One region of the Paraburkholderia sabiae genome, then DNA from elsewhere that is predicted to be linked to it. Evidence: predicted binding sites of a transcription regulator. Region 1 holds the regulator's gene; the other holds the start of a gene.

What was found. Region 1 encodes FliA, which starts transcription of late flagellar genes. Its sites were predicted from a motif close to CTAAAGTTTNNNNNNNNNNNGCCGNTA; they were not measured.
Region 2: QEN71_RS04405 (DUF4088 family protein) is a predicted target of FliA. The motif match lies at 1,844-1,870, and genes of this name have one in related genera.

The regions. Positions count from the first base shown of each region.
Region 1 covers NZ_CP125295.1:6,412,770-6,421,408, reverse strand. The annotation lists gene flhB (flagellar biosynthesis protein FlhB) at 1-961, shown strand, start outside; gene flhA (flagellar biosynthesis protein FlhA) at 958-3,057, shown strand; gene flhF (flagellar biosynthesis protein FlhF) at 3,389-5,272, shown strand; gene QEN71_RS28945 (MinD/ParA family ATP-binding protein) at 5,265-6,134, shown strand; gene QEN71_RS28940 (RNA polymerase sigma factor FliA) at 6,157-6,891, shown strand; gene QEN71_RS28935 (flagella synthesis protein FlgN) at 7,682-8,128, opposite strand; gene flgM (flagellar biosynthesis anti-sigma factor FlgM) at 8,226-8,564, opposite strand.
Region 2 covers NZ_CP125295.1:971,491-980,129, forward strand. The annotation lists gene QEN71_RS04400 (ATP-dependent helicase) at 1-846, shown strand, start outside; gene QEN71_RS04405 (DUF4088 family protein) at 914-1,687, opposite strand; gene QEN71_RS04410 (AzlD domain-containing protein) at 1,918-2,241, opposite strand; gene QEN71_RS04415 (AzlC family ABC transporter permease) at 2,238-3,005, opposite strand; gene QEN71_RS04420 (AraC family transcriptional regulator) at 3,092-3,919, opposite strand; gene QEN71_RS04425 (CreA family protein) at 3,958-4,449, opposite strand; tRNA gene QEN71_RS04430 (tRNA-Asn) at 4,624-4,699, opposite strand; tRNA gene QEN71_RS04435 (tRNA-Asn) at 4,763-4,838, opposite strand; gene fdxA (ferredoxin FdxA) at 4,951-5,274, opposite strand; gene pncB (nicotinate phosphoribosyltransferase) at 5,596-6,795, shown strand; gene QEN71_RS04450 (LutC/YkgG family protein) at 6,989-7,651, shown strand; gene QEN71_RS04455 (sodium:proton antiporter) at 7,641-8,639, shown strand, end outside.

The DNA.
Region 1 (8,639 bases):
CTCCAACGCGCGCGAGGCCGCATACATGCTGCTGCCGCTGCTCGCGATGCTCGGCCTCGCCGCGCTGCTCGCGCCGATGGCGATGGGCGGCTGGCTGCTGTCGACCAAATCGCTGTCGCCGAATCTCGAGCGCCTGAACCCGATCTCGGGTCTCGGCCGCATCTTTTCGATCAACGGCTGGATCCAGCTCGGCATGTCGATGGCGAAGATCATCGTGGTCGGGCTGATCGGCGGGCTGTCGATCTGGCATCGCCGAGAGGACATCCTCGCGCTCGCCACGCAGCCGCCGCACGTCGCGCTCGCGAACGCGGGCCATCTGATCGCCGTGTGCTGCGCGATGACGGTCGCGGGCATGTTCCTGCTCGCGGCGATGGACGTGCCGTACCAGCTGTGGCACTTCCACAAGAAGCTGCGCATGACCAAGGAAGAAGTGAAGCGCGAGCATCGCGAAAGCGAAGGCGATCCGCACGTGAAGGCGCGCCTGCGCTCGCAGCAGCGCTCGATGGCGCGTCGCCGGATGATGGCGAACGTGCCGAAGGCCGACGTCGTCGTGACCAACCCGACGCACTTCGCGGTCGCGCTGCAGTACTCGGACGGCGAGATGGGCGCGCCGAAGGTGGTCGCAAAGGGCGTGAACCTCGTGGCCGCGCGCATCCGCGAACTGGCCGTCGAGAACAACGTGCCGCTGCTCGAAGCGCCGCCGCTCGCGCGTGCGCTGTATCACAACGTCGAATTGAATCGCGAGATTCCGGGCGCGCTGTACGGCGCCGTCGCGGAAGTGCTCGCGTGGGTTTATCAACTGCGCCGCTTCAAGGAAGACGGTGGCGTTGCGCCTGTCGCTCCGACGGAACTCGACGTTCCGGCGGAACTGGACAAGGGCGGCGTGTCGGATGACGACGCCGACCAGGAAGCCGCCGATGCACTCGGTGGCGACAATCAAAGTAATGGAGTATCAGCATGAACGCCCGCGCAGGTTTCCTTTCACGACGGCCGGAGGCGCTGAACGGCACCAACCTCCGGGCACTGGCGGGCCCGCTTCTGATCTGCATGATCCTCGGCATGATGATTCTGCCGTTGCCGGCGTTCCTGCTCGATCTGCTGTTCACGTTCAATATCGCGCTGTCCGTGATGGTGCTGCTCGTCAGCATGTACACGATGAAGCCGCTCGACTTCGCGGCCTTCCCGAGCGTGCTGCTGTTCTCGACGCTCCTGCGGCTGTCGCTGAACGTCGCGTCGACCCGTATCGTGCTGCTCGAAGGCCACACGGGCCCGGGCGCGGCGGGCGCGGTGATCGAGGCGTTCGGCCACTTCCTCGTGGGCGGCAACTTCGCGGTCGGTATCGTCGTGTTCGTGATCCTGATGGTGATCAACTTCATGGTGATCACGAAGGGCGCGGGGCGTATCGCCGAAGTGTCCGCGCGCTTCACGCTGGACGCGATGCCCGGCAAGCAGATGTCGATCGACGCCGACCTCAACGCCGGCATGATCAACGAAGATCAGGCTCGCAAGCGCCGGATGGAAGTCTCGCAGGAAGCCGAGTTCTACGGCTCGATGGACGGTGCGAGCAAGTTCGTGCGCGGCGACGCGATCGCCGGTCTGCTGATCATGGTGATCAACATCATCGGTGGGTTGATTGTCGGTGTCGTGCAGCACGGCATGGATTTCGCCGACGCGGGCAAGACCTACACGCTGCTGACCATCGGTGACGGCCTCGTCGCACAGATTCCGTCGCTCGTGATTTCGACGGCAGCGGGTGTGATCGTGTCGCGCGTCGCGACTGACGAAGACATCGGCACGCAGCTGACGGGTCAGCTCTTCACGAATCCGCGCGTGCTGATGATCACGGGCTCGATTCTCGTGCTGATGGGCCTGATTCCGGGCATGCCGCACTTCGCGTTTCTGCTGCTCGGCGGCGGCGCGATCCAGCTTGCCCGCACGATGAAAAAGCGCGCAGCGCAGAGCAAGACGTCGACGGCGCTCGCCGAAGTCGCACCGCAGGCGCTCACACCGTCGGAAGCGACGGAAGCCAGCTGGGACGACGTGACGATGATCGACGCGCTCGGCCTCGAAGTCGGCTATCGCCTGATCCCGCTCGTCGACAAGAACTCGGACGGCGAACTGCTGAAGCGCATCAAGAACATCCGCAAGAAGTTCGCGCAGGAAATCGGCTTTCTGCCGCCCGTCATTCATATCCGCGACAACCTCGAATTGCGGCCGAACGGTTACCGGATCGCGCTCAAGGGCGTCGAAGTGGGTGTCGGCGAGGCGTATCCGGGCCAGTGGCTCGCGATCAACCCCGGCCAGGTCACGGCCGCGCTGCCAGGCACGCCGACCACGGATCCCGCGTTCGGGCTGCCTGCGATCTGGATCGACACGAATCTGCGCGAACAGGCGCAGGTGTACGGCTACACGGTGGTCGATTCGAGCACGGTCGTCGCGACGCATTTGAACCACCTCGTCGTCACGCACGCTGCGGAACTGCTCGGTCGCCAGGAAGTGCAGGCGCTGATCGAGCGCATGCAGAAGGACGCCGCGCCGCTCGTCGACGATGTCGTGCCGAAGATGCTGCCCGTCGCGACGCTGCAGAAGGTGCTGCAGAACCTGCTCGAGGAAGGCGTGCCCATCCGCGACATGCGCACGATCCTCGAAGCGCTGTCGGAACATGGCGGCAAGATCACCGATCCGCACGATCTGACGGCCGCCGTGCGCCTCGCGCTCGGCCGCGCGATCACGCAGCAGTGGTTCCCCGGCAACGGCGACATTCAGGTGATGGGTCTCGACTCGAATCTGGAGCGGCTCTTGACCCAGGCGCTCGCGACGGGCGTCAATCCCGGACTCGAGCCGGGCCTCGCGAACACGCTGCTGATGGAGACGCAGAAGGCGATGACGCGCCAGCAGAACCTCGGCCTCACGCCGGTGATGCTCGTCCAGCATTCGCTGCGTGCGATGCTCGCGCGCTTCCTGCGGCGCAGCCTGCCGCAACTCAAGGTGCTGTCGTATGCGGAAGTGCCTGATACGCGGCACGTGCGCGTGGTGAACGTGATCGGCGCGCACTAATCGGCGCGCACTGAGCGCCGCGCGACTCTCTCGCGCGGTTTCATCCGCGTCTGGTTTCCCGAAGGCCGGTCCGCATCTCGCGGCCGGCCTTTTTCACTGGAGCGCGCACGGGGCCTTGATACACAAGGCTGCGCGCGTTGTGCGGCGCGGCGCGGCGTTGCCCGCCGGTCAAAATTCCCGAGGTTTCGGGCCGTTGCATGTGCACCGAATGCCTGAATTGCCAGCGTTTCACCGTCTTTATTGCCCGATGGTGGTTGGACGTCTTTCGCAATAATTCATCTCATCGGGAAACGGTATGTCGCCGGTCCGCGTAGCTCATCGGAGAATCAGCTTGAACATTCGCAAATTTGTCGGTGCAACGAGTCGTGACGCACTGCGTCTCGTCCGTGAGGCATTGGGCTCCGATGCAGTCGTGTTGTCGAATCGCACCAACGAAGACGGCACCGTCGAAATCGTCGCCGTGGCCGACAGCGATCTGAGCGCAATTACGCCGCGCAGCCAGGAAGGCGCCGCAGCAGGCGCTAACGCAGCAGCCAGCGTCGGCATGAACGCAGCAGCAGGCGGCGCACGTGCGCTGATGGCGCCCACCGCATCGTCCGCGCCGTCGATGTCGGTCAATCCGTATGCGAGCGGAATGCCTGACGTGTTCTCGTCGGTGTTCGGCGCGAGCCCGGAAGCAGGCACGGAGCGCATGGCCGCCGCGAGCGAAGAGAAGGCCGAGCCGCAAGCGGCCGCCGCCGCGAGCGCAGCAGCCGAAGCGCCCGCCGCACGCGCAACGGATGACGTGCGCGTTGAACTGCGCGCAGAAGCACGCAGCGAACTCCCCGCAGCGCCTGCCGCCGCCGCGAAGTCGGCCGCGCCCGCGATGCCCGAAGCACCCGTGCGCCAGCGCACGATGGCTGAAACGAATCCGTGGCTGATCGATCACGCGCGCCGCATCGCGGCCAAGGACGTGGTTCCGGCAGCCAATCCGACGATGACGCCCGCCGCTGCAGTTGCGCGTGGTCTGGGCGCACCCGTCGACGCCAGCAGGGAAGACGCGAAGCCCGACTGGGCGCGCGAAGCCGCGCAGGTCGCCGCACGCCGCGCCGCGCAGAAGAACAACATCGTGCCGACCGTGGCGGAAGGCGCGAGCGACATCAACACCCGCGACGGCCGCAAGAGCGGCGCCGCCGACATCACGCCGAAGGTCGCCGCCGCGCTGACGGATTCGATCCAGTCGCGCATCGAGCAGATGGTCAACGAGACCGTGATGCAGGAACTCGGCGCGATGCGCGGCATGATGGAAGAACAGTTCGCCGGCCTGCTGTGGGCCGACCGCCAGCGCCGCAGCCCGACGCACGCCACGCTGACCAAGCATCTGTTCGCAGCCGGTTTCTCGGCGCAACTGGTGAAGATGGTGATCGACAACCTGCCGGAAGTCGAAGGCATGGAAGACGGCATGGAGTGGGTGAAGACGGTGCTCGAATCGAACGTGCCCGTGATGGAAAACGAAGACGCGCTGATGGAGCGCGGCGGCGTGTTTGCGCTGATGGGCCCGACGGGCGTTGGCAAGACCACGACCACGGCCAAGCTCGCGGCGCGCTGCGTGATGCGCTTCGGCGCCAGCAAGGTCGCGCTGCTCACCACCGACAGCTACCGGATCGGCGGTCATGAGCAGCTGCGCATCTTCGGCAAGATTCTCGGCGTGTCGGTACATGCCGTAAAGGACAGCGCCGACCTGACGCTCGCGCTCTCCGAACTGCGCAACAAACACATCGTGCTGATCGACACGATCGGCATGAGCCAGCGCGATCGCCTCGTGTCCGACCAGATCTCGATGCTGTGTCGCGCCGGTCAGCCCGTGCAGCGCCTGCTGCTGCTGAACGCGACGAGCCACGGCGACACGCTGAACGAAGTCGTGCAGGCGTATCAGAACGCGCCGGACCAGCAGCCGCTCGCCGGCTGCATCCTGACCAAGCTCGACGAAGCGACCAATCTGGGCAGCGTGCTCGACACGGTGATCCGCTACAAGCTGCCCGTGCATTACGTATCGACGGGACAGAAGGTGCCGGAGAACCTGTACGTCGCCACGAAGAAATTTTTGATCAAGAGCGCCTTCTGCATTCCGCGCGACAACTCGCCGTTCGTCCCGCAGGACGAGGACGTGCCGGCGCTGCTGTCGGCCCTGTCGGCCCGTTCGACCGCCGATCTGCACGAGGTTCGCTTTGGATAAGTTCGTGCTGGATCAGGCTGAAGGACTGAGGCGCCTGCTGGCGCGCTCCGGCTCGCGGATCGTGGCCGTCGCTGGCGGCTCGCATGGCGTGGGCGTGACGACGACGGTGGTGAATCTCGCCGCCGCGCTCGCGGAGCAGGGCAAGGACGTACTCGTGATCGACGAGTCGCTCGGCGAGCGCTCGGTGAGCGCGATGCTGGGCGGCGTGCGCGGCGCAGGCAATTTCGCCGCGGTGATGCGCGGCGAGATGACGCTCGATCAGGCGGCTGGCCGTCACGCGCTGGGCTTCGCGGTGCTCGCAGCATCGCGCGGCAATCGCGAAAGCTGCACGCCGGAACAGATGGGCGTGGTGCTGAGCGGGCCGGCCGATGTCGTGCTGATCGACGCGCAGGTGGATCGCGAAGGCTCGCTGTCCGCGCTGGCGATGCAGTCCCACGACGTGATGGTCGTGACGCGCGTCGCGGCGCAGGCGATCACCGATGCGTATGCGTGCATGAAGCGTTTGCACTTCGCGCATGCGATTGCGCAGTTTCGTGTGCTCGTGAACCACGTGCAGAGCGTGGCCGATGCGCACACCGCTTTTGAAAATCTGGCGGGCGTGGCGGGGCGTTATCTCGCTGTGTCGCTGGAAGATGCCGGCTGCGTTGCAGCCGATCCTTTGATGGCGCGAGCCACGGATTTGTCGCGTTGTGTCGTCGATGCTTTCCCATCGGCACCTGCTGCGCGCGATTTCCGTCATATCGCAGCCGAACTGCAGTACTGGCCGATGCGGCCAGCGATTTCGTCACGGACGCATGGCGTGCCGCGGACGACCGTAACTACGGCGCAATTCGCCGATCAACCGTCTGCGCAGCACGCCTGAGGGCAAGGATAAGGGGAGCACGATGTACAACGCTCAAGGAAAAATTTCGCAAGCCGACGTTTTGACGAAATACGCACCGCTGGTGCGCCGTCTCGGTTTGCAGCTCGTCGCCAAGATGCCGGCGAGCGTCGATCTCGACGATCTGATTCAGGCCGGCATGATTGGCCTGCTCGACGCGGCGAGCCGTTACAAGGAAGACCAGGGCGCGCAGTTCGAGACGTACGCGAGCCAGCGGATTCGCGGCGCGATGCTCGACGAGCTGCGCAGCAACGACTGGCTGCCGCGTAGCTTGCGCCGCACGTCGCGCGAGGTCGAAAGCGCCGTGCATCAGGTCGAGCAGTCGCTGGGCCGTTCGGCGAGCGAGACGGAGATTGCCGAGCATCTGAAGATGCCGCTCGACGAGTATCAGTCGATGCTGCAGGATCTGCACGGCAGCCAGCTGATTTACTACGAAGACTTCGATCGTTCGGCGGATGACGAGCCGTTCCTCGACCGTTATTGCGTCGATCATTCGGATCCGCTGTCGGCGTTGCTGGATGAGTCGCTGCGCGGTGCGCTGGTCGAGGCGATCGACCGGTTGCCCGAGCGGGAGAAGCTCCTCATGTCGCTTTACTATGAGCGCGGGTTGAATCTGCGTGAGATTGGAGCTGTGATGGAAGTGAGCGAGTCTCGCGTTTGTCAGTTGCATTCGCAGGCTGTTGCTCGGTTGAGGACTCGCTTGCGCGAGCAGGCCTGGGCTTCGGCTGAGACTAGCTAAGGTTTTTTCTTTGCCCGGCGGGCGGCTTTCTCGGGTCGTTCGCTGTTGCTTCTTTTCTTCGAAAGAGCTGATCTTTTTTTAGGTCGGCTCTTTTTGTTTTTGTGCCTTTGCCTTTGCCTTTGCCTTTGCTTTTGCTTTCGCTTTCGCCTTCGCTGGCATCCGCTCTATCGTTTTGGTTTATTAGCGTTGCCCCTGTGCGGGGCGGCAGTTACTTTCTTTGCCGCCGCAAAGAAAGTAACCAAAGAAAGCGGCTTCACACCTCCGGTGCCTGCCAGGTTCGCGCTGGGCCATGCCGCAGTTGAGCTGTCGCGCAGCGACGCCAACACTCCGTAGAAAGCCCGCAGTCGGGCGCGCGCGGCAGGAAAGATGACATCCACTTGGAGCACATTCGGTCGGCTTGTTTTTGTCCGTCTGCCGTCGGTCCAATGGCGGCGGTATGTGCTCCAGACTGTGTGTGGGTTTTCGCGCCGTGCGCGGTTGACTGCGGGCTTTCTACGGGGTGTTGGCGTCGCTACGCAATAGCTCAACCGCGGCACGCGGCAGCGTTATCCTGGCAGGCACTGGAGGTTCAAAGCGGCTTTCTTTTGCCTACTTTTCTTTGCCGCTGCAAAGAAAAGTAGGTGCCGCCCCGCACAGGGGCAACGCTAGCAAACCGATACGTCAACGCGGATGCCAGCAAAAGCAAAGGCAAAAACCAAAAACCGAAAACCCAAAAAACAAAACCGGCACCAAAAGGCACCGGTCCGGTAGAGAACAGAAGGGGATCCAAAGGGGCGAAGCCCCTTAAAAATCAAACCCCAAAAGCAGGAACCCGCCCATCGGGCCCATAAAGCGCACCACGCTCCGGCCCAACGGCCACATTAAGAGCAGCAAGCGCCCGCCGGTTGTACTCCATCCGAGTACGAATCAGCGCACCGTTCGTGGTATTGAACCGCTTGGCGCGCTCAACAGCCTTCTGCAACAAGGACCACTGCGTCGCAAGACGCGAATCGTTGGCGACGGCCAGTTCCATGCCCTTCCATCCGGCAGGATAGCCAAGCTGCGCCAGCTGCGTGTCGCGCACCTTTTCAAGCGTGGAGAGTTTGTCCACCAGCTCCATCTTCTTTTCGACGATGGGCGGCAGCGTGTCGATGGGGTGCACCGTGGTCAGTGCTCGCTCCTCGGCTGCGAGGACGGAGGCAAACAGCTCCACAGCGGAATATTCGTCGATGACGGTGGCAAGCAGGGCGTCTTTCATCACAAAGCAACTCGCTAGGCACCGGATTGCGTCGACCGCAAACCGGATTTGTCACAAATACCGCCCGGCACCCTGCGCACCGCTCATCGGTGCGTCATCAGTTGCCGGACTGGCTCTTCTTTTGCAGCAGGTCGCGCGCCGTTGCCAGCACGCCATCGGCGATCTTGCCGGAGTCGATCGTCAACGTACCGTCCTTGATCGCCTGCTTGATCGACTCGACATGCGCCGTATCGATATCCGACGAACCGGCGCTAGCGAGGCTGTGCAACTGCGACGACAGCCCCGACAGATTGACATTCGCGGCGCCCGACGTGCTCGCGCCCGTCGACGTTGCCGTGCCTGCGCCGCCCGTCGTGGCGGCGTCACTTTGCTGCGGGCGCTGCAGCCCGTCTTTCAACGTCTGCAGGCCGGAATGGTTAGTGGAATCAACTTTCACGATTGGCTTCCTGTGCGATTTGAATGTAATAACGGCATTCACCCATCGAACTTTAGCTCAACCGATCCGACACGT
Region 2 (8,639 bases), 1.1 Mb from region 1:
TTCCGCGTCGTGCAGCTGCTGCCGGGCGTCGGGCCGGCGACGGCCGCGCGCGTGCTCGACGATATCGCCGCACGCGCCGACGCGCTCGGTTCAGGCAGCGCGCTCGATGTCGCGCATGGCGTGTCCGGCTGCGCGGCGGGCGCGCTCGCCGCGTTTGCGCCGCCCGCGCGTACGCTCGAAGACTGGCATCTGTTCGTCGCGATGATGGCGTCCGTGTGCGGCCGGCAGACGCCGTGGCCCGCCGAGTTCGAGATGGTGCGCCGCTGGTACGAACCGCATCTGGAGCGCAATCACGAGGACGCGTCGATTCGCCAGGCCGATCTCGTGCAGATGGAGAGCATCGCGGGCACGTATGCGTCGCGCGAGCGCTTCCTCACGGAACTGACGCTCGATCCGCCCGACGCGACCAGCGACGAATCCGGCGTCCCGCTGATCGACGAGGACTATCTGATCCTGTCCACGATCCATTCGGCGAAGGGGCAGGAGTGGCGCAATGTGTTCGTGCTCAATGGCGTCGACGGCTGCATTCCGTCCGATCTCGGCACGGGCAGCGAGGAGGAAATCGACGAGGAGCGGCGTCTACTGTATGTGGCGATGACGCGCGCGAAGGAAGACCTGCACATCGTGATGCCGCAGCGCTTCTACGTGCACAACCAGACGCATCTCGGCGACCGTCACGTGTGGGCGTCGCGGACGCGCTTCATCCCGCCGCATCTGCTGCCGCTGTTCGATTCGCATGCGTGGCCGCCGGTGCCCGTCGTGTCGGCGCCGACATCGGCGGGGCTGGCGGCTGCCGCGCAAGCCAAAATAGAAATCGCGGCGAAACTCAGAAAAATGTGGGACTGAGCTTGCCGCGATCTGATGGCGTCCGATGCGGACGCCGTTTGTCTTGACGATTGTCGCGAGTTAAAGCCTAGCGCGACTGCCGCTGCTGTTGTTGCTGCTGCTGCGGACGCGGCGGCGGCATGAAGAAGTTGCGCAGCCACGCGGCGAGCCGCGTGAACACGTCATACGGCTCTTCGACGAAAATCTCCGGCTTCAGGAGGCGCAGATATTCCATGATCTGCTGCGCTTCCTGCTTCTGGAACGAGCCGTGCGAAATGCCCAGGCGCAACAGCCCGCGCAGTTCGCCGAGCTTCTCGCGCGCCGCGCTGCCCACGCTGGTTTCGCACGCGACCTTCGCCTCGTACACCCGCTGACGTAGCGATTCGGCCAGACGCCAGGCGGGCGTCTGCATCACTTCCTCGAGCGCCTGAATGTCCTGCGCCGCCGACTTGATCTGCGCGGCGAGCGGATCGACCAGCGAAGGCGCGCCTTCCGCTTCCTTGACGATCGCCGCGGCCCATTCGCGGCTTTGCTTCGCCAGCTCTTCGGGCGTCCATTCCGAGCGCGACGCGAAGCCGAAGCCGAACTCGTTCGCCTGCTTCATCAGAATCGCGACGACGTCCGGAAACTCCTTGTCCAGCGTGCGTTTCGCCCATGCGTACTGACCGCCCTGCAGCATCCGCTGCACGGCGTTCTCGGTCAGCGGCACCATGTTGTCGAGCAGTTTTGCCCGCAGGAAGTCCTCGAACGACGGCGTCGCGAACTGCGGATCTAGCTTGAGCGAGACCCGCACGAACGCCTCGAAATCCTTTCGCAAAGATCCGAGCGTTTCGTCCTTGATGTTGAGGGTAATCTGACCCATGTCTTATCCCGTTTCGTCGACCGCGCGACTACCGTTGAGGCGCTGGCCCCGTGCCGTGCGCCCTCGTGCGCAGACGGCACCGATATCCGGCGCGGTTCTGTCCGGCTTGCCGGCATCCGTCGATGGACGGTGCCTGGTTCACGGACCACGAGTGTTTATCGGCGGATTGAAAGGGAACTTGAGGGCGGCGCGCCGTGCCGGGCGGACGGCGCGCAAACGTTACTGCATGGTCACTTCAGCACCACGCCTTGCCAGACAAAGAAGACGGCGAGGCCGACCGCGATGGTGAGAAGCGGCCGGCGCGTGAGTGCGCTGACGGCGATGGCGGCGAGTGCGCCGATCAGTTGCGGATTGCGCCACGTGATTTCCGCTTCCGTGCCGTGCGGCGACACGGCCATTGGCACGATGATCGCAGTCAGGACAGTGACGGGCACGAAGCCGAGGGCGGTGCGCACGAGCGGCGGAAACACGACGCGATCGCCGAGCACGAACACGGCAGTGCGGATCAGCCACGTGATGACGGCCATGCCGAGAATCAGAAGGACGTAGTTCATCGCGATGCCTCCACCGTGCGGGTGCGCTGGAACGCGGGCAGCGACAGCAGCACGCCCACCGCGACACCCACGAATACCGCGCCGAGCAAGCCGAGCTTGTACGGCCAGTCCTGCCAGAAGAACGCGAGCGCACCGGCTGTGACAGCCGCCGCCAGATAGCGCAAGGCGACGAGCTGCGGGACCACGATCGCGATGAAGGTCACGACCATCGCGAAATCGAGGCCGAGCGATTGCAGCCCCGGGAAGGCCGCGCCGAACAGCAGGCCGACGAGCGTCCAGATCTGCCAGTTCAGGTACATCGCGAGGCCCGAGCCGAGGAAGTAGTACGGGCCGACCGCACCCGGCGGCTGCAGCCGGTAGTGCGCCCAGGCGACGGCGAACACTTCGTCCGTCAGCAGGCCGCCGAGCGCCCAGCGCCAGCGCGGCGGCAGGTGCGAGACGTAGGGCGCGAGCGTCGCGCTGTAGAGCACGTGGCGGGCGTTGACGACGAGCGTCGTGGCCCAGATGACGGCGTAGCTCGCGTGGCCCGCGATCAGGCCGAGTGCGATGAACTGGGCAGAGCCGGCGAACACGATCAGCGACATCAGCTGGCCGTGCCACAAATGCAGTGGTCCGGACGCGACGAGCGTGCCGTAGATCACGCCGAACGGCAGCGCGCCAATGATCATCGGGATCGTGTCGCGCGCGCCCGCCGTGAGTTCCTTGAAACGGTGAGTGGGTTGTGCAGGGTGAGTCAATCTTTCCTCCTCGATACGGCGCAGCATAGCCGGGTGAGGGGACTGGCGGCTTGTACGTTCTTGCGCTGGGGATGTGTAGCTTGAGTCTGCTCGTTTCGAGCGGTAGCGAGCACTCAGGACGACTGCCAGCGACCCGGCGGCACGCCGAACATACGGCGGAAATGCCGTGTGAAGTGGCTTTGATCGGTGAAGCCGTTCGCCGCCGCGACATCTGCCACCGACGCGCCCGCGCGCAGCGGTCCGAGCGAGCGCTGCAGCCGGATCTGGTTGCGCCATGCGTGCGGCGGCAGGCCCGTCACTCTGGAGAAAAGCCGGGCCGCGTGAAACTGTGACAGGCCCACCGCCTCGGCGAGATCCGCGAGCTTGAGCGGCGCGGCCAGGTCGTCTGCCAGTTGCTCCTTCATCGTGACGACGCGCGCATCGTCGCAGGTGAATTGCGGTGCGGCGGAACGCGTACGGCCGTAGCGCACGAGCAATGTCGACAGCGCGTCGAGCATCGCCGTTTCCGCGACGAGCGGGTCGCCGTTCGCCTCGAGCAACTGATGCGCACGCGATAGCCGTATAGCGAGATCAGCGTCGCGGATCACGTCGGCGTCAAACCATGGCAGCGGCTGCGCGCAGCCCGCGATGTCTTCCGCCAGCGCATGAATGAACTCGACGGGCGCGTACATCACGCGATAACGCCAGCCTTCGTCCATCGCACGCGAGCCGGTGTGCACTTCGCCGGGATTGATGATGGGCACGCTGCCCGCTTCGGCGACGTGCCGCGCGCCCTGATAGCGATACGTTTCCGCGCCTGCCTCGATCACGGGAATCGTGTATGCGTCGTGCCAGTGGGGGGTGAACTCGTGATCGTGATATTCGGCCGTGAGCAGATCCGCGCCGGGCAGAAGCGGCGTGCGCCAGTAACGGGCGTTATCGCGGAAACGGGTCGAAGTCATGATCGAAGTTCAGATGGATCTGTCAGTCTACCGCGCAATCAACGGACGGGGATCGTCGTACCGGTGGGCATCGGCACGGCGGTGACGCTGTTTTTCGCGCTGCCCGTCGCGACGCGGTCGCTGTAGGTCAGATAGACGAGCGTGTTGCGTTTCGTATCGACGACGCGTACCACGTGCAGCGTCTTGAAGATGAGCGACATGCGTTCCGTGAATACATCGGCCTGCTGGCGCAGCGGTTCGGGGATCTTGACGGGCCCGACCTGGCGGCACGCAATCGACGCCTCCGTTGGATCTTCGGCGATCCCGAGTGTCCCCTTGATGCCGCCCGTGCGCGCCCGCGATACATAGCAGGTGACGCCTTGCACGGCGGGATCGTCGTATGCTTCGACGACCACGCGGTCCGAGCCGGTGATATGAAAGTTCGTGTTGACGCTGGCGACCTCTTCGGCCTGCGCGAGCGGTGCGCAGATGAACGCTGCGACGAATACGAGAAGGGCGGCGACGCGCACGCGGGGCTGGACGATTTTCATCAGGTGACCGGAGGATTGGGCGATTGAGCGGGCAGCGAAAGCGGCTGCCGATGTGAACGCAATCGTAACCTGGTTGCCCGGCCTCGCCGTCGCGGCGAAAGGCATAAGCGAAATCGACGATCAACCGATCGCAGAAAATAAAAAAGGCCCGCACATGTGCGGGCCTTCGAATTTTGGCTCCCCGACCTGGGCTCGAACCAGGGACCTACGGATTAACAGTCCGGCGCTCTACCGACTGAGCTATCGGGGAACAGCAGTACAACGTGTCGCTACATAAAAAAGCCCGTTGTGATTAACGGGCCTTTGCAATTCTTGGCTCCCCGACCTGGGCTCGAACCAGGGACCTACGGATTAACAGTCCGGCGCTCTACCGACTGAGCTATCGGGGAACAACAACAGCAGAGAAGCGAAATTGTAGGAGGTGTAGAAGAACCTGTCAATACCTTCGGTTCATCTCAATTTAATTCGCCTAATTCGAGCCGAGGGGCAGTTTTCTTTCGATCAACGCTCGAGCAGTGCGAGCTTTTCCTTCACGTCCTTGAATTCGTCGGCTTCGGGCAGCGGCGACTTGGTCTTCGTGATGCTCGGCCATCCCTTTGCCAGTTCGGCATTGAGTTCCGTGAAGTGCTGCTGGTCGCCGGGTACGTCTTCTTCAGCGTAAATGGCGTTCACGGGGCATTCCGCCACGCACACGGCGCAGTCGATGCATTCGTCCGGATCAATCGCGAGGAAGTTGGGACCTTCGCGAAAGCAGTCCACCGGGCACACATCGACGCAGTCGGTATAGCGGCACTTGATGCAGCTTTCGGTCACAACGTGAGTCATTCAGGCAACTCCTGCAAACGATATCTTTTGGGTAGTGGGGAGATGGCAAGACGCCAAAAGCGGTATTGTAACGTAACGTCAAGTAGTGCATACGCGATCGTCCCAACCCGTTTATATCGTTTGGTGATTAGTTTATGGCGGGCCGTTTGCGCCACGTGCGCATTGGCCGACACTGCGCTCGACGCGTTGGAACAACCGCCCGCGCGCATTCGGGTAACATGCGACAGCATCTTCGCGCGGCGCGCGAGGCGAACACGAAAGGGCGATGGCGCACGAGGCCTGACGTCTTCCGATTTTTACGCAGTCCCGGTTTGCAAGATCATGATCATTACTTCGCTGCTCGATACCGACCTGTACAAGTTCACGATGATGCAGGTCGTGCTGCATCATTTCCCGGCCGCCAACGTCGAATACAAGTTCCGCTGCCGCACGCCGAAGGTCGACCTCGTGCCGTACATCGACGAAATACACAGCGAAGTGCGCAAGCTCTGCAAGTTGCGCTTCAACGAGGGCGAGCTTGACTACCTGCGCCGGATGCGTTTCATCAAGAACGACTTCATCGATTTCCTCGCGCTCTTCCATCTGAACGAGAAGTACATTTCGATCACGCCTTCGCCGAAAGGCAACGGCGAAATCGAGATCGATATCAAGGGGCCGTGGCTGCACACGATCCTCTTCGAAATCCCCGTACTCGCGATCGTCAACGAAGTCTATTTCCGCAACACGCAGCTGCAGCCCGACTACAGCGAAGGGCGCGAGCGCCTGCGCGACAAGATCCAGCTGCTGGGCGCGCGGCCCGAATTCGCCGAATGCAAGATCGCCGACTACGGCACGCGGCGCCGCTTCTCGGGTCGCTGGCACGAAGAGGTGATCCTGACGCTCAAGGACGGTCTGCGCGAGCAGTTCGCGGGCACGAGCAACGTGTTCTACGCGATGAAGCATGGCCTCACACCGCTCGGCACGATGGCGCACGAATACCTGCAGGCCTGCCAGGCGCTGGGCCCGCGTCTGCGCGATTCGCAGATCTTCGGCTTCGAAATGTGGGCGAAGGAATATCGCGGCGACCTGGGTATCGCGTTGTCGGACGTGTATGGCATGAGGGCGTTCCTCCGTGATTTCGACATGTACTTCTGCAAGCTCTTCGACGGCGCGCGCCACGATTCCGGCGACCCGTTCGACTGGGGCGAGCGTCTTCTCGCGCACTACGAAGCGAACCGCTGCGACCCGCGCACGAAAGTGCTCGTGTTCTCCGATGCGCTCGACATTCCGAAGGTGCTGCAGCTGTATGAGCGCTTCCGTGGCCGCTGCAAGCTCGCGTTCGGCGTCGGCACGAATCTGACCAACGATCTTGGCTACAACCCGCTGCAGATCGTGATCAAGATGGTCAAGTGCAATGGCCAGCCCGTCGCCAAGCTGTCCGATTCTCCGGGCAAGAACATGTGCGAAGACAAGGCGTACCTCGCCTATCTGCGTCAGGTGTTCGGCATCGATCATCCTGTGGAAGAAGACGCGGGCAAGTAACGCGCGGCTTGTCGTTCATGAACATGTGAAGGTCATTGTCGGCGCCTGGCGTAGGCGCCGCTATATGCCATCTGGCCAGGTGTTTGCGCGAAGAGCGGCCGGTATAATTCGCGGGTCGATGCGCAGTCCGCACGCGCATCTCGCAGGCGTATTTCGCATCGTCCACACGATCACCGGCACGAGGATATTGCACATGGATACATCGACGGCCCGCCGCAACATCCTGGCGCGCATCCGCGCCGCGCAAGGGCGCGAACCCGAGCCGGCCGCGTCCGAACGCGAAGCGGCGCAAGCGTATCTCGCGAGTCATCCGCAAGGTCCGCGTCCGCCGATGCCGGCCGATCTCACCGCGCATTTCATCGAACAGGCGAAGAAGATGGCGACCACGGTCGATACCGTCGAGTCGCTCGCCGACGTGCCGGCCGCCGCGCACCGCTATCTCTCCGAACTGAACCTGCCGACACAGGCCATCGCATGGCAGACGCTCGAAGCGCTGCCTTGGGCCGGCTCAGGCATCGACGTCGAGTTTCGCAAGCCGCGTGACGAAGACCGCGTGGGCATCACGGGCTGCTTCTGTGCGACGGCTGAAACAGGCACGCTGGTGCTGCTCTCCGGACCGCAAACCTATGCGTCGGCGGGCTTGCTGCCCGAAACGCACATCGCAGTCGTGCCCGCGTCGCGCATCGTCGCCGGTCATGAAGACGCGTTCAACCTGATCCGCAGCGAACGCGGCGAGCTGCCACGTGCCGTCAACTTCGTTTCGGGCCCGTCGCGTACGGGCGACATCGAACAGACCATCGTGCTCGGCGCGCACGGTCCTTATCGCGTGCATGCGATCGTCGTGCGTGGCGCGTAAGTCCGTGCCGTTGCAGGGCAGCGTGCCTGGTACGCGTTTCGCGCTGTTGTTCGCGTTGACGTGCTGGCCGTTCGCAGCATCGGCGGCAAGTCTCGATGGCGCTGCGCTGTCCGTGTGGTGGGGCGCGCCGTTCGCGGGCATCCTTCTGTCGATCGCCGTGTTTCCGCTCGTCGCGCCCAAGCTGTGGCATCACCATTTCGGCAAGATTTCGGCGGCGTGGGCCATGCTGTTTCTCGTACCTTTCGCGTTCGCTTTCGGCGCTCCGATGGCCTTCGGCACGCTGATCCATGCGATGCTCGAAGAGTACGTGCCGTTCATCGTGCTGCTGACGGCGCTCTATACCGTCGCGGGCGGCATCTGCGTGACGGGCAATCTGCATGGTTCGCCACGACTGAACACGGCGCTGCTCGCACTCGGCACGGCGCTCGCGAGCATCATGGGAACGACGGGCGCAGCCATGCTGCTGATTCGCCCGCTATTGCGCGCCAACGACAATCGCAAACACGTCGTGCATGTCGTCGTGTTCTTCATTTTTCTGGTCGCGAACGCGGGCGGTTCGCTGTCGCCGCTCGGCGATCCGCCGTTGTTTCTCGGCTTTCTGAACGGCGTCGGCTTCTTCTGGACGACGGTGCATCTCGCGCTGCCGATGCTCTTCATCTGCGTCGTCCTGCTCGCCGCGTTCTACGCGCTCGATTCATTCTATTTCCGGCATCGCGAAGAAGTGCTGCCTGTGGATCCGTCGCCCGATACGCAGGGTGTCGGCGTGACCGGCAAGATCAATTTCGTGTTGCTCGCGCTCGTGATCGGGCTCGTGCTGATGAGCGGCCTCTGGAAACCCGGCATCACATTCGACGTAGCAGGCACGCACGTCGCGTTGCAGAATATCGTGCGGGACGTGGCGCTTGTCGCGGTAACGCTGTTGTCGCTGGCTGTCACGCCGCATGCCGCGCGCGAGGGGAATGCATTCAACTGGGCGCCCATTGAAGAA